Regions from separate parts of the Streptomyces sp. 3330 genome, predicted to be linked through region 1. Evidence: riboswitches for the same ligand, from Rfam matches in the RefSeq annotation. Region 1 holds a riboswitch; the other holds the start of a gene.
The links. A riboswitch is a leader RNA that binds a small molecule or an ion and turns the genes downstream of it on or off. The one in region 1 is predicted to bind cyclic di-AMP.

Region 1 (5,144 bases):
ACATTTTTTACAGTTCCTGTGAGGCCGCAGAGGGAGGGGCTCCGATGAACCGACCGTCCGCCCGCCATGTCCTGCCCGGGTTCACCGAGCGCACGGGCTTCGGGCACCGGACCACGGATCCGTACGCGAAGCTGCTGGAGGAGCGGATCGTCTTCCTGGGGACGCGGATCGACGACGTCTCGGCGAACGACGTGACGGCCCGGTTCATGTACCTCGCGCACACGGATCCGGACCGGGACATCGCGCTGTACATCAACTCCCCCGGCGGCTCCTTCAGCGCGATGACGGCTCTCTACGACACGCTCCGGTACGTCACCTGCGACGTGGAGACCACCTGCCTGGGCCGCGCGGACGCGTCCGCGGCGGTGCTGCCGGCGGCCGGCACGCCGGGCAAGCGGTACGCGCTGCAGGGCGCGCGGATGACGATCCGCCGGCCGTCCCTGCCCGGGCAGGCCGAGGGGCGGGCGAGCGACCTGGCGATCCGGGCCGAGGAGCTGGCGCGGACCCGCGCGAGCCTGGAGGAGATGCTCGTACGGCACACCGGGCGGCCGCCGGAGCAGGTGACCGCGGACATCGAGCGGGACAGGTTCCTCCCCGCCCAGGAGGCCGTGGAGTACGGCCTGGTGGACGGGATCGTCCCGCCCCGCAGGGCCTCGGCCGGCACACCCGGCGGGCGGTGAGCCGCCGATGGTGCCCGAACTGCCGCCGTTGCCCGCGCTCACCCGCGCGGAGGCCGAGCTGATCGACGGTTACCTCGACGTAGTCGACATGCTCGGCCGGATCAACCCCGCCCACCAGGGCGACACCTACCGCGGACTGCGCGCCGCCCAGGCGCTGGTGACCAAGGCGGCCGCGCTGCGCGACGCCCTGGCGCGGATGCACCAGCGGGGCGAGAGCGAACTGCACGCGCCGACGCTCGCGCGGGCGCTGCGCGTCCTGGACGGGGAGCGCCGCACCGCGCGGGTCACGCTGCCCCCGCTCTCCGACAGTTGACCCGCCGGATCCACCTCCGGTCCGGCCCGCTCGCGCCCAGGACGTGACGACCGGACCGGAGTTGAAACGGCCCAGAAGAGGTACCCCCGTTCAGCGGAGCGTCTACGGTTCCCCCGACCCCTCCGCGGTTGCGCAAATGGGCGCTCTTCGGGCGGAATAGCGAGCTCCGCCGCTGGTGGGAGGCCCTGGAGCGCCTTGACACCTGATCGCCCATCAGGGTGTCCACCCGAACGGGTGAGTGGTGAGTAACCCCACAAATCCCCGGTTCCGTTGGGATTTTCGGACATCGGTGAGCCAAGATCCCTGACTGACGACAAGCCCCCGCCACAAGCGGCGGGGCGGTCCGGGCGGACGCCGAGTCCTGCCGCCGCCCGGATGACCGGTCGACAGGAGTGCATCGGCAGGAGTGGAGGACCCAAGCACGACGGGTCGCCGGAACGGTCACGCCATGACCGGGCCGAGCAGCCCTTGGGGTGAAGCCGCAGCAGCGGCCGGGCAACTTCGCCAGCCCGAATCCGACAGGTCATCCTTCACAGGCGGCTGACGAAGGGTTGCGCATGACTGCGCTCAATCGTGTCCCGTCGCTCATGGCCCGGGCCGGTACGGCCTCGGCTTTCGCCATCGCCGCCGTGGGCGGCTCGGTCGTGGTCCCGGGGCTCGCCCCCGACGCCGCGGCCGCCACACCGGCGACGAAGGCGCTCCAGATCGCGGCCTCCAAGAAGGGTGCTCCCTACAAGTACGGGGCCACCGGACCGAAGAGGTTCGACTGCTCGGGGCTCACGCTGTACTCGTTCAAGAAGGCGGGCAAGAGCCTGCCCCGGACGGCGTCCCAGCAGTACAACAAGACGAAGCACATCAAGGCGTCGAGCCGCAAGGCAGGCGACCTGGTGTTCTTCCACTCGGGCTCGAACGTGTACCACGTCGGGATCTACGCGGGTAAGGGCAAGATCTGGCACTCGCCGAAGACCGGCGACGTGGTGAAGCTTCAGAAGATCTGGACCAAGAGCGTCTGGTACGGGCGGGTCCGCTAGGGCCCACCAGGGTCACGGGCGGTTCTTCCCGGGGCGGTGGGGGCGTCCTGACGCGCCTTCACCGCCCCGGGAGCTCACCCTCCGCCGAGGCCGTCAGGGCGCCGGCCACCGGCTCCGCCACCGGGACGGCCCACGGGAGCTCGACGGTGACCGTCTTGCCGCCCTCCCGGGTGGGCCGCACTCTCAGCCTGCCGCCGCGCTCCGCGGTGAGCCAGCGAATGATCACCATGCCTCGGCCGTTGTCCTGCTGGACGGCGGCCGGCAGTCGTTTGGGGAAGCGCGGGTGGCTGTCGGTGACCCCGACGCGCAGGTGTTCGTCACGGTCGAGGACCAGGTCCACCGTGAAGGTGGGTGACTGCCCGAAGGTGTGCTGCACGGCGTTGGTGGCGAGTTCCGAGACGATCAGCCGGACGGCGTCGGCCATCTCCGCGTCCGCCGGAAGGCCCCATTCCCCGAGGGCGCCGGCCACGAAGACCCGGGCCGCGGAGACCGAGGCGGGATCGCTCGGCAGAGTGACGGATGCTTCCAGGTGATCTGCCATGGCGACGTCGACCCTTTCCCACGGGACCGGGAGCCCGACACGGCGCGGATGGTTCGAGTACGGTCCCGGACTGGTGCTTCTTCGCCAGACTGCCATTACCGGGCCGGTCACGGGTCGGATCCACCGAGATATGCATATATCTGTCGCCCAATGCGGTGAACTCTGCGACGGCAGAGCGTATTTGGTCGGCCCGATAGGAGTAAGGAGGAGCCCATGCAGCACGGTCCCGCGGTACGCCGCCGAAAGCTGGGCGCCGAACTGCGCAATCTGCGCGCCCAGGCGGGGCTCACCAGTGGTGAGGCGGCCCGGCTCGTGGGCTGGCACCAGTCCAAGGTGAGCCGCATCGAGACCGGCATCAGTGGATCGAAACCGGCCGATGTGCGGTTACTCCTCGACGCCTACGCCGTCGAGGATCCGCAACTGCGGGAGCTGATGCTGGCATTGGCGGGCGCGGGCGGCAGCGGCGGCCGGGACCACTGGTGGCACGCCTACCGCGGGGTGCTGCCGCCCACCTACCGGGACTTCATCAGCCTGGAGTCGCAGGCGAGCGCCATGCGCACCCTGGAGACGACGGTGGTGCCGGGACTGCTGCAGACGCCCGAGTACGCGCGCGCGGTGACCAGGGCATCCGTGGAAGGGGGCGACGAGGACCAGCTCGACACCCTCGTGGAGGTGCGGCTGGCCCGCCAGGACGTGCTGCGCGCGCAGCCGCCGCTGGAACTGTGCGCGGTACTGGACGAGGCGGTGCTGCGGCGGGTGGTGGGCGGTCCCGAGGTGATGGCACGGCAGCTCGGCCGGCTCGTCGAGGCCGCCCGATTGCCCCAAGTCCGGCTTCAGGTGTTGCCGTTCGCCGCCGGAGCGCATATCGGGGTAACTGGCCCTTTCGTTATCTTCTCATTTTCGCGCACTTCTGATCTGGATGTTGTCGTTCTAGACCACTTGACGAGTAGCCTCTATCTCGAACGGAAAGAAGACCTCCAGGCCTACACCGAGGCCTTCAACGCCCTTCGGGCGCACGCCCTTTCGCCCGGGGACTCATCGGATTACATCGCCGCGATAGCCGACGGCGCGTAAGGAGGCACCATGTCCGCATCACCGCGGAACGTACCTTCCAGTACCGATCCCGACCGACTTCCGGATGTGCGCTGGCTGCGCAGCAGCTACAGCACGGGAGCGAACAACTGTGTGGAGACCGCCCGGCCGGCCTCCGGCCCCTGGGCCGGTCTGCTCGCCGTCCGCGACTCCAAGGACCCGGCCGGCCCCGCCCTGCTCTTCTCCCCCGAGAGCTGGTCGGGCTTCACGGCCGTCTTCTCACGGGTCCCCTGACCGCACCGCAACCGTCAGAGCGGTCCACGGCCGTGTCACGCCGACTCATGGTCGTGTTTCGCCGATCACCTGTACAGCGCGTTCCAGCTCGGCCCCGGAGAGGTCCGCGCGCGCGGTGAGCCTGAGACGTGAGATGCCGTCGGGCACGGAGGGAGGACGGAAGCAGCCCACGGCCAGGCCTGCCGACCGGCAGTCCGCCGCCCAGCGCAGGGCCCCCTCCGGGGACGGGGCACGCACGGAGACGACCGCGGCGTCCGGACGCACCGCCGCCAGGCCCGCGGCCGTCAGCCGCGCGTGCAGCTCGCCCGCCACCTCACGCGCGCGTGCCGCGCGCTGGGGCTCCCTGCGCAGCAGCCCGAGGGCGGCCAGCGCCGCCCCCGCCGCCGCCGGGGCGAGGCCCGTGTCGAAGATGAACGTCCGGGCCGCGTTCACCAGATGCTCGATCACCCGCGCGGGACCCAGCACGGCGCCGCCCTGGCTGCCCAGCGACTTGGACAGCGTGACCGTGACGACGACGTCGTCGGCGCCCGCCAGACCCGCCGCGTACGGAGCGCCCTGCCCGCCGTCCCCGAGCACACCGAGCCCGTGGGCGTCGTCGACGACCAGTCCGGCGCCGTACGCCCGGCAGGCGTCCGCCAGGGCGGCCAGCGGGGCGGCGTCGCCGTCGACCGAGAAGACCGTGTCGGAGACGGCCACGGCGGGGCCGTCGTGCGTGCCGAGCGCCTTGCGCACCGCGTCCGGGTCGGCGTGCGCGACGACCTGGGTGGTGCCGCGGGCCAGCCGGCAGCCGTCGATGAGCGAGGCGTGGTTGCCCGCGTCGGAGACGATGAGCGACCCGTGCGGGGCCAGCGCGGTGACCGCGGCCAGGTTGGCCGCGTACCCGGAGGAGAACACGAGGGCCGCCTCGAAGCCGCAGTGCTCGGCGAGCTCCCGCTCCAGCTCGCCGTGCAGCTCCGTGGTGCCCGTGACGAGCCGGGAACCGGTGGCGCCGCCGCCCCAGGTCCGGGCGGCCGCCGCGGCGCCCTCGGTGACCTCGGGGTGCCGGGCGAGGCCCAGGTAGTCGTTGCTCGCCAGGTCGAGGAGCGGCGAGTCGGCCGGACGGGCCCGCAGCGTCCGTACGAGTCCGGCCCGGCGCCGCAGCCGCGCCTGCTCGTCGATCCAGCCGAACGCCATGGGTCCTCCGGGCTTTTGTAGGTAGCGGACAGACACTAGCGGTCCGGCCGCCCACCCACGGTGTGGCAATACCCACACGT
Region 2 (5,144 bases), on a different contig from region 1:
GATCTTGTCGAGGAGCTGCTGTGCGGTGATCTTCGGCAGGTCGGGGTCGCCGGAGTCGGCGAGCGCCGGGACCAGCCCGATCGTCGCCGCCGCGACACCGATCACGGTGACCGGGACGATGTACCGTGCGGCCTTGCGCCGTCCGAGGCGCAGGTCCTCGGCTTCCGCGCCGGTCGACTCCCCGCCGGTCGTGGTGTCGTCGGATGCCTTCGGTGCCATGTGTGCCTTACCTCCGTCGTCGGCGGCGGCCGGTCTCCCGCTTGAACGTCCCCACCCCAAGCCGCCATTCTCACCCGAATCGGTGAGGAGTGGTGTTTTCCGTGGTTCCCATCTGACCAAATCGGCCATGGGTAAGCGTCAGCCCGAGGGCTCAACTCCACATACGCCTGCGGTATGACACGAAGACGACGAGGCGGCATCCGACCCGTAGGGGTCGCCGGGTCAGCCCGCCCGGTGGACCACCGCGTCGCAGAGTTCCATCAGCGCCGCCTTCGCGTCGCACTCCCGCAGCGGCGCCAGCGCGGACCGCGCTTCCTTCGCGTACCGCACGGTGTCCCGGCGGGCCTGCTCCAGCGCCGGGTGGGCCCGCAGCGCCTGCAGGGCCTCGGTGTGCCGGGCGTCGTCGGTCAGGTCGGAGTCGAGCAGCTCGCACAGGGCGATGTCCTCGGGCAGCGACAGCCGCGCCGCCCGCTCGCGCAGCCGCAGCACGGGCAGCGTGGGAACGCCCTCGCGCAGGTCCGTCCCCGGCGTCTTGCCCGACTCGTGCGAGTCCGAGGCGATGTCCAGGACGTCGTCCGCCAGCTGGAAGGCGACTCCGAGCCGCTCTCCGTACTGCGTGAGCACGTCGACGACCGTCTCGTCGGCGCCGGACATCATCGCGCCGAACCGGCAGGCCACGGCCACCAGCGAGCCCGTCTTGCCGCCGAGCACGTCGAGGTAGTGATCGACCGGGTCCCGTCCGTCCGTGGGCCCCGCGGTCTCCAGGATCTGTCCGGTGACCAGGCGCTCGAACGCCTCCGCCTGCACCCGCACGGCCTCCGGACCGAGGTCGGCCAGGATGTGGGAGGCCCGCGCGAAGAGGAAGTCGCCCGTGAGGACGGCGACGGAGTTCCCCCAGCGGCTGTTCGCGCTGGACACCCCGCGCCGCACGGCCGCCTCGTCCATGACGTCGTCGTGGTACAGCGTGGCCAGGTGGGTCAGCTCCACGACGACGGCCGAGGGCACGACACCCGGCGCGTAGGGGTCCCCGAACTGGGACGCGAGCACCACGAGCAGCGGCCGGAACCGCTTCCCGCCCGCGCGTACGAGGTGCTGGGCGGCCTCCGTGATGAACGGGACCGCACTCTTGGTGGCCTCGAGCAAGCCTTCCTCGACAGCCGCCAATCCGGCCTGGACATCGGCTTCCAGAGCCTGGTCCCGCACGCTCAGCCCGAACGGCCCGACGACGGTCACGAGGGGTCTCCTGTCTGCTGGTGTCTACTGGCGATTACGCGGTTTGTCGATAGGTCTCTGCCATCACTCAAGTCAGCGTATCCGGTCACGTTTCGATCACCGATAGCCCCCACGTCCCGCGGGCTCGAATGGACTCGCCCGGGAGGCGACCCGCAGGCCAGGCACTATCGGATCACGCCCGATATGTTTTTGATCAGCTCATATGAGCGGACATGAAGAGAGTTACCGGGTAGCCGGGATTCATGTCCCGGACCGGTGCCGGCGTCGGGCCGACGAGTCCGCCCACCCCCTCTCCGCGTGACGACGATCACGCATTCCCGCCGCCTTTCCCCGCGACGGGGCGAGCGCGACGGAAGGCGATTCCCCTCCCTCACTCATCACCGGTGCTTTAAAACCAAGTTGGGGCTAATGCCCGATTCGCCGCACTTGTGGAAGCTGGTGAGTTGGCTCACTCGGCGTGAAGATCCGGTCCAGAGCCCCTCTTCACCGATTCTCCGCACCCCTCAAGCAAGTTGATGCTTTGCACCCACAAAGGATCAAGTGCCCCATAGGCCACAGACCAAGGTCAATAGGGGTGATCTGTGAATCCGCTACTTGTTCCGGACATGTGCCCTCGCATACGTTCCCGGCCTGTCGGGCGGAACGCCGAATCCTGCCGCCGTCCGCACACCCATCGACACCGCTCGGCAGGAGCGGGGGAACCAGGTAAGTCGCCGGAACGGATTTCCGGACGTCTTGGAAGTACAGGACGTTCCGGACAGGCCGTACGGCTTGGGGTAAAGCCGCGACCGCCAGGTCGCGACCGGGCATCTCCCGCCCGAACCCGACAGCTCACCTCGCAGGCGCCGGAGAGGAAAATTCGACATGCCCGCTGCCGCTCAGCCGCGCCGCAACCGTTTCATCCGCACGCTCGCCGTCGCCGCCACCGGCGCGGCCGTGCTCGCTCTCCCCGTCCTCGGGGCGACCACCGCCTCCGCGGCGACCCCGGCCGTCTCCACGGCCACCAGCCTCGGCTACGCCAACAACCTCGACGGCTGGATCCGCGCCTCCCTCCAGGTCATGGGGCAGCACGGCATCCCGGGGACGTACAACGGCATCTACCGCAACGTCATCCGCGAGTCCTCCGGCAACCCCAACGCCATCAACCTCTGGGACTCCAACGCGGCCGCGGGCATCCCGTCCAAGGGCCTGCTCCAGGTCATCGACCCGACCTTCCGCGCCTACCACGTCAGCGGCACGTCCTGGGATTCGTACGACCCGGTCGCCAACATCACCGCCGCCTGCAACTACGCGGCCGCGCGCTACGGCTCGATCGACAACGTGTTCGGCGCGTACTGAGCGTCCCGCGGACCGGCCGCCGGTGTCGGCGGCCGGGAGCCGGGAGCCGACAGTCGGTAGTCGGTAGTCGGCAGTCGGTAACCGGTTGCCAGTACTTGGTAACCGGTTACCACCGTGTCTGCGATCGACCTCGGTAACCGGTTGCCGCCCGTTCCGGCGGTCGGCCTCGGTAACCCGTAGTCGGCAGGATCTTCGGTGGTCGCCGCGGGTAACCGGTTACGGAAACATTTGTTCGAGGACGACGGCCACGCCGTCGTCCTCGTTCGACGTCGTCACCTCGTCGGCCACCGCCTTGAGCTCGGGATGCGCGTTGGCCATGGCGACACCCCGGGCCGCCCAGTCGAACATCGGGATGTCGTTGGGCATGTCCCCGAAGGCGACGGTGTCCTCGGGCCGCAGCCCCAGGTGCTCGGCGGCCAGGGCCAGCCCCGTCGCCTTGGTGATCCCGCAGGGCTGGAGTTCGACGGTGCCCGGCCCCGACATGGTGACCGTGGCCAGCGAACCGACCACCGAGCGGGCCGTCGACGCCAACTCGTCGTCGGACAGCGTGGGATGCCGCAGCAGCACCTTGCTGATCGGCTCGCACCACAGGTCGTCGCGCCGCCCGACGCGCAGGGCGGGCAACGTCGGGTGCGGCATCCGGTAGCCCGGCTCGATGAGCGTCAGCCCGTCGACGCCGTCCTGGTCGACAGCCGCGTACACCTGCCCGACCTCCGCCTCGATCTTGCCGAGCGCTGTCTCGGCCAGCTCCCGGTCCAGGGTGACCGACCACAGCAGCCGGTCCGCGGCCGCGTCGTACAACTGCGCGCCCTGCCCGCACACCGCGAGCCCCCTGCTGTGCAGCCGGTCGAGCAGCGGTCGCACCCGGGGCGCGGGCCGTCCCGTCACCACCAGATGGCGTGCGCCGGCGGCCGCCACCCGCGCGAGCGCGTCGAGCGACCGGTCGGAGAAGGTGTCGTCGCCGCGGAGCAGCGTCCCGTCCAGGTCGGTGGCGATGAGGGAGTACGCGGTGCGCGCGGCATATGCGGTGGGTGCGGCCATGATCAGAGAATACGGATCCCGGGCCTCCCCGGTTCGACGCGAACCGGACGACGTCCATGTCCTGTCCTGTTCTGCCAACTCCCCTTGTTTGCCTGGCGCACGACTGGCCGCCGACCGTCTCAATGGAACAGCTTTCTGGCACATCGCCGGGTAGCGGACGGTTGAAGGCCTCTGTACCGGTTGGCAGCAACATGGGACGCTACCTACCGCGACGCCCGGATGGAGCGGTACCGTCCAGGTGTCCAGGGGGGACTTGATCGGGGGGTCAGGTTTGAGCAGTGGGCGCATTCGCGTGCTGAGGCCGCAGGATCTCGGCGAGGGGGAGAGGGAGCGGTGGCGGGCGCTGCGCGCCGCGTCGGCGCTTCCCCGGAACCCGTTCATGGAACCGGAGTTCACCGACGCCGCGGGCCTGGTCCGGCCACGCTCGCGGGTGGCGGTGGTGTACGAGGGACGCGAGCCGGTCGGCTTCCTGCCCCACGAGCGGGGCCGGCTCGGACAGGGCCGGGCCCTCGCGTACGGCGTCTCGGACGCGCAGGGCGCGGTGCTGGCCCCGGGTATCGGACTGGACGCCGGCCAACTGATGCGGGCGTGCGGCCTGTCGAGTTTCGCCTTCGACAACCTGGAGGCGGAGCAAGGGCTGTTCACCCCGCACGCGGCCGAGGAGTACGCCGCCTATGTCATCGACGTCGAAAAGGGTTACGAGACCTATGAGTCCGTGCTGCGCGCCCAGTCGCCGAAGTTCCTGAAGACGACGCTGGCCAAGCAGCGCAGGCTCGGCCGCCAGGTCGGGGAGCTGCGGTTCGTGTTCGACGAACGCGAACCGGCCGCACTGCGCACGCTCATGGCGTGGAAGTCCGCGCAGTACCGCAGGACCGGCCGCCGGGACCGGTTCGCACAGGAGTGGATCACCCGGCTCGTGCGCGTCCTCTCCGAGACGCGCGCGCCCGAGTGCTCGGGCACGCTCTCCGTCCTCTACGCCGGTGACCGGCCGATCGCCGCGCACTTCGGACTGCGCTCGTCGACCGTCCTGGCCTGCTGGTTCCCTGCGTACGAAACGGAGTTCGCGAAGTTCTCGCCGGGCCTGGTGCTGCATCTGCGGATGGCCGAGTCGGCCGCCGCCGAGGGGATAGGCCTGCTCGACCTGGGGCGGGGCGCGGCCGAGTACAAGGACGCGCTGAAGACCGGGGAGCTCCCCGTGTACGAGGGGGCGTGGTCGCGTCCGGGGGTGGGGGCCGCGCTCCACCGGCTCAGCCGTGAGCCGTCCCGCCGGGCGCACCACTTCGTGCGCAACCGGCCGAGGCTCGCCGCGGCGG

Region 2: it holds a riboswitch for cyclic di-AMP, as region 1 does, so the genes downstream of both, J2X68_RS38625 (transglycosylase SLT domain-containing protein) here and J2X68_RS30865 (C40 family peptidase) in region 1, are expected to answer to the same signal.

The regions. Positions count from the first base shown of each region.
Region 1 covers NZ_JAVDVA010000023.1:14,516-19,659, forward strand. Annotated here, with positions in the region: gene J2X68_RS30855 (ATP-dependent Clp protease proteolytic subunit) at 45-680, shown strand; gene J2X68_RS30860 (hypothetical protein) at 688-993, shown strand; cyclic di-AMP (ydaO/yuaA leader) riboswitch at 1,336-1,547, shown strand; gene J2X68_RS30865 (C40 family peptidase) at 1,551-2,024, shown strand; gene J2X68_RS30870 (ATP-binding protein) at 2,083-2,565, opposite strand; gene J2X68_RS30875 (helix-turn-helix transcriptional regulator) at 2,779-3,639, shown strand; gene J2X68_RS30880 (DUF397 domain-containing protein) at 3,649-3,891, shown strand; gene J2X68_RS30885 (8-amino-7-oxononanoate synthase) at 3,937-5,064, opposite strand.
Region 2 covers NZ_JAVDVA010000046.1:7,722-12,865, reverse strand. Annotated here, with positions in the region: gene J2X68_RS38635 (DUF2092 domain-containing protein) at 1-219, opposite strand, end outside; gene J2X68_RS38630 (polyprenyl synthetase family protein) at 442-1,452, opposite strand; cyclic di-AMP (ydaO/yuaA leader) riboswitch at 2,086-2,312, shown strand; gene J2X68_RS38625 (transglycosylase SLT domain-containing protein) at 2,317-2,790, shown strand; gene J2X68_RS38620 (HAD family hydrolase) at 3,007-3,831, opposite strand; gene J2X68_RS38615 (GNAT family N-acetyltransferase) at 4,124-5,144, shown strand, end outside.